2 regions of the Metabacillus sp. GQ13 genome follow, and region 1 is predicted to be linked to the other one. Evidence: a T-box and tRNA genes for the amino acid it is inferred to sense, from the RefSeq annotation. Region 1 holds a T-box; the other holds one or more tRNA genes.
What was found. A T-box is a leader RNA that pairs with one kind of tRNA and senses whether it is charged. The one in region 1 lies ahead of tyrS (tyrosine--tRNA ligase), so its partner is inferred to be a tRNA-Tyr.
Positions count from the first base shown of each region.

Region 1 (2,447 bases):
TAAAGGCAGATTGTGGAATATTTAAGTCTTTTGCTTCAACTCCAAATATACCCTTAGCAGCAGATTGGACACCAGCAATATTTCGTCCATTTGAATTACGACCAAAATCAGTCGCATTTAAATAGGCCTCAATAATTTCATCCTTTTCAAAGAACCTTTCTAAGCGTAATGCGAGAAGGATTTCTTTTGCCTTTCGGTCAAATGACACCTCATTTGTTAATATTTGATTTTTGATCAATTGCTGTGTAAGAGTACTACCACCTGTTTGAACGGCAGCATTCGTGAACTCTTGGAAAATAGCACGCATAATTGCCTTCGGAACAACACCTTCATGCTCGTAGAATAATTCATCCTCTGTTGCGATCACAGCATTTACTAAGTGCTTTGAAACATCTGCTAATTTAATTTCTTCACGATCAATATCGGCATTTAATTTGCCTAAATACACATTTTTCGAAAAGTAAACCTCAGATGATTCTTCGTAATTATATATATCACTTTTCATTACTTCATATGAACGAATTGGTTCGTCCTTAACTAATGAAGCGAAGTATCCAGCACCTAGTCCTCCAGCAAAGCATACACCAAAGAGGCCAATGACGAAGAATAATAATAGCAGATTTCCAATAACGTTATAAGAAATATGAAAACCTCTTACCATATCTTTGTTAAAAGGTGAGAAGCGCCTCGGTTTTTGGTCCTTTTTCTTCATACTCAATCCCCCCGAATCTAATATATTATACCACAGCGATCTGCAATTTTTGTATGATTTTGCAATTCAATCTCTATACTATTGACTTCTATTCAATTGTATGGTTAAAATTCATATAACAATATTATATTTGAAATTGCTAAGATTGGATTTAGTAGTGGAGGTCTCCCTGTTTTAGAGAGCTGATGATTGGTGAAAATCAGTATATAGATCCTTCATGAATTACGTCTATGAGCATCTTCTTTGAAAGGATTTTTTAAGGGATCTGTGTAGAGGAGGACGGTTTAACCGTTATATAACCGAGTGAGGATTAATTATGTATAATCCTAAGTAGGGTGGTACCGCGAATATTTCGCCCCTTCAGAGATGAAGGGGCTTTTTGTTGTTTTTTAGTCTTTTTCTTGAGATTCTTTGTCTTTGATTTTTAGGTAAATACTATGTCAATAGGTAGAGAAGGAATAAGAATATAGGAACAACAAACAATGAACAAAAGATATATCATCTAATATCATTTTAAAGGAGAAAGATTATGAGTGAATTACTTAACGAATTACAATTTAGAGATTTAATAAATCAAATAACAGATGAGGAGGGTTTATCTAAGCTATTAGTAGAAGATAAAATTAAACTTTATGCAGGATTTGATCCAACAGCAGACAGCTTACATATTGGTCATTTACTACCTATTTTAACACTTAAACGTTTTCAACTACATGGTCACCATCCAATTGCTCTTGTTGGAGGAGCGACTGGCTTGATTGGAGATCCAAGTGGTAAAAAGGACGAACGTACCTTAAATACAGCGGATATCGTGCAAGATTGGTCTGATCGAATAAAAGGTCAATTATCAAAATTCTTAAATTTTGAATCTGAAGTCAACCCAGCAATTATTGAAAATAACTATAATTGGATTGGGAACATTGATGTGATAACCTTCCTACGTGATGTTGGGAAAAATTTCGGTATTAATTATATGCTAGCGAAAGATTCAGTTAAGGCTCGTATTGAGTCTGGAATTTCTTTTACAGAGTTCAGTTACATGATTTTACAGTCCTTTGATTTCTTAAAACTATACCAAAACAATAATTGCAAATTACAAATTGGTGGTAGTGATCAATGGGGAAATATTACTTCAGGATTAGAATTAATTCGTAAATCTGAAGAAAACTCAAAGGCATTCGGACTAACGATTCCACTCGTTACAAAAGCGGATGGTACAAAGTTTGGAAAAACAGAAGGAGGAGCCATTTGGTTAGATGCTGAGAAAACTTCCCCTTATGAGTTCTACCAGTTTTGGATTAACACCGATGACCGTGATGTTATGAAATACTTGAAGTACTTTACATTCCTTTCCAAACAGGAAATTCAGCAATTTGAAGAGGAAATAAAAAATGCTCCTGAAAAACGTCTTGCCCAAAAGGCTTTAGCAGAAGAAGTAACAAAGCTTGTACATGGAGAAGAATCTTTACGACAAGCGATTAATATTTCTGCTGCGCTTTTTAGTGGAGATATTAAAAAGTTAACTGGTAATGAAATTTTAGAAGGATTTAAAGATGTTCCTTCTACGAAAATAACTGATAGTCGTATTGGATTAGTCAATTTACTGATAGAAGCAAAGATCTCGCCTTCAAAAAGACAGGCTCGTGAAGATATTACAAATGGAGCAATTTATATTAATGGAGAACGTAATCAGGATTTAGAGAAAGTTATTTCTGATGAGGATAAAATTGATGGG
Region 1 is NZ_JCAXET010000003.1:287,880-290,326, reverse strand. It holds gene AC6CHR_RS05255 (transglycosylase domain-containing protein) at 1-712, opposite strand, end outside; T-box leader at 845-1,075, shown strand; gene tyrS (tyrosine--tRNA ligase) at 1,242-2,447, shown strand, end outside.

Region 2 (2,447 bases), on a different contig from region 1:
TAGTCATACTAAGTCGGTCAATTTCATGCATTGTATATACCTTTATGCCCTTTTCCTTAATTAGTTTCTTCTCCCCATCATCAAGGGAGCGTGCTCCAATAATGACGATATTCTCAGGTTTAACCTTAGGAGAAAACCCTTCAATTTCGACTAAATCCTTATGACCGATTCCGATACTTATGGCTAATGGCATTCCATGGATATTTCCACTAGGAGAAGTCTCCAAATTATTAAGGTCACCATGTGCATCATACCAAATGACTCCTAAATTGTTATAGTGTTTGGATACACCAGCTAGTGTGCCGATCGCAATACTATGATCACCTCCAAGGACTAACGGAAATGACCCGGACTCAATAATCTTATCTACAACAGAGGATAATTTTTGATTGGACTTCAGAACCGCTTTTAAATACCTTAACCCATCACTTGATGTCTCCATTGCAGGGCGGCCGATTTCAATATCACCACGGTCTTCAATTTTAATATTCAATGCTTCGAGCTCTTCGATTACTCCAGCATACCTTATTGCACTAGGTCCCATATCAACACCACGGCGCGTCTGTCCAAGATCCATAGGCATACCAATTATTGATATGTTCCTTCTCATTGAATATTAACCTCCTTCTTATCTTTCCTAATGTAAAGGATGACTCAAAGAGGTAGAAATATGTATTTACATTTAAAGTTTTTTTATTTCAAAGGAGATTTCATTCAGTATATTCTGGATCATAGTTACTAGTTCAAAATACCGAAAAATCAACGTGTGACTGAATGTTTAACTAAGAAGCTTTGCTTATGTCTAGATAAATAGAATCTCACAACAGTACACTTTTGTAACCTAATGTAGACTCACTATCTTATTTCTAGATTTTATATATTTTGAAACTATAAAAAAACATAGACAGTAGTCTATGTTTGTATGTATATAGATTGGTGGAGCCTAGCGGGATCGAACCGCTGACCTCCTGCGTGCAAGGCAGGCGCTCTCCCAGCTGAGCTAAGGCCCCAAGGACATTTTTACTTTTTCAAGAGCGGAAGACGGGATTCGAACCCGCGACCCCCACCTTGGCAAGGTGATGTTCTACCACTGAACTACTTCCGCAAAAAGGTGAGCCATGAAGGATTCGAACCTTCGACCCTCTGATTAAAAGTCAGATGCTCTACCAACTGAGCTAATGGCTCATTCATCATTCTAAAAAATGAGAATAAATAAAATAAAAATGGCTGGGCTAGCTGGATTTGAACCAGCGCATGACGGAGTCAAAGTCCGTTGCCTTACCGCTTGGCTATAGCCCAATAAAAATGTTTAAATAAATTGAGATTATAAGTGACTGATTGCATTTCACCTTTTATGTAAGCTTATTATTAGCAAGCTTTTAAAACTTATTCAAATAACTCTCTAAACATAATCAAAGATAAACAATTTGAGAAATGGATACCATTTTTCATCGTTTATCATAATTGTTTTTATGTAAATGGTGGAGGGGGGCAGATTCGAACTGCCGAACCCAAAGGAGCGGATTTACAGTCCGCCGCGTTTAGCCACTTCGCTACCCCTCCATATATGTGAAACAGTGCCGGCAAGAGGACTTGAACCCCCAACCTACTGATTACAAGTCAGTTGCTCTACCAGTTGAGCTACACCGGCAAAATCTAGGTGTAATGTTTAGCAATAAAAATGGTGGAGGATGACGGGATCGAACCGCCGACCCTCTGCTTGTAAGGCAGATGCTCTCCCAGCTGAGCTAATCCTCCAATATGGTGACCCGTACGGGAATCGAACCCGTGATACCGCCGTGAAAGGGCGGTGTCTTAACCGCTTGACCAACGGGCCATTTAAGTATTTTTTTCTCTTTGTCTAAGCTTCCAACCGGGCTCGAACCGGTGACCTCTTCCTTACCATGGAAGTACTCTACCTACTGAGCTATGGAAGCAAGATTTGAAGCCTTCAGCTTTACAAAACCACTTTCCTTGTGAAGCGAACAAGATTTATTATAAAGGGGTCTCAAAGTATTTGCAAGGGGTTTTTAAAAGTTTTTTTAAAAAAGTTTTTATTCGTGTGTAAAACTTTGTAACTCAAGCAATTTACCAGCATATTTTTTTAGAATTGAGCTTTTCGAGGAGCATTTTTAAGCAAAATTAATGAGCTGTTTAAATAATTAATCTTCATTATTAGAGAACAAAATAGGGTTTATCTCTGGCTCGTCAGACTCTATCCATTCCTTAATTCGAGAATAACTCTTTGGTTGCTTGTTTTCATTAACTGAAAGCATTACATTAAGACCTTCAATTTTAACATTAAAGTAATTATGTCCTTCCCTCTTGGAGTGCCAAACTCGAATAAGTGAAACAGTGCTCTTGCTAATTTCCCCCACCTCCTTGGTCATTTATGATGAGTATAACATCTTTTAAGGTGGTTAAAGTTTAAAAGACAGCTTAGTTGA
Region 2 is NZ_JCAXET010000020.1:85,117-87,563, forward strand. It holds gene rocF (arginase) at 1-610, opposite strand, end outside; tRNA gene AC6CHR_RS21265 (tRNA-Ala) at 935-1,010, opposite strand; tRNA gene AC6CHR_RS21270 (tRNA-Gly) at 1,034-1,105, opposite strand; tRNA gene AC6CHR_RS21275 (tRNA-Lys) at 1,113-1,185, opposite strand; tRNA gene AC6CHR_RS21280 (tRNA-Gln) at 1,225-1,299, opposite strand; tRNA gene AC6CHR_RS21285 (tRNA-Tyr) at 1,480-1,563, opposite strand; tRNA gene AC6CHR_RS21290 (tRNA-Thr) at 1,579-1,651, opposite strand; tRNA gene AC6CHR_RS21295 (tRNA-Val) at 1,683-1,758, opposite strand; tRNA gene AC6CHR_RS21300 (tRNA-Glu) at 1,763-1,837, opposite strand; tRNA gene AC6CHR_RS21305 (tRNA-Thr) at 1,865-1,937, opposite strand.
Region 2: it has a tRNA-Tyr gene. The T-box ahead of tyrS (tyrosine--tRNA ligase) is inferred to sense a tRNA for this amino acid. The anticodon was not compared.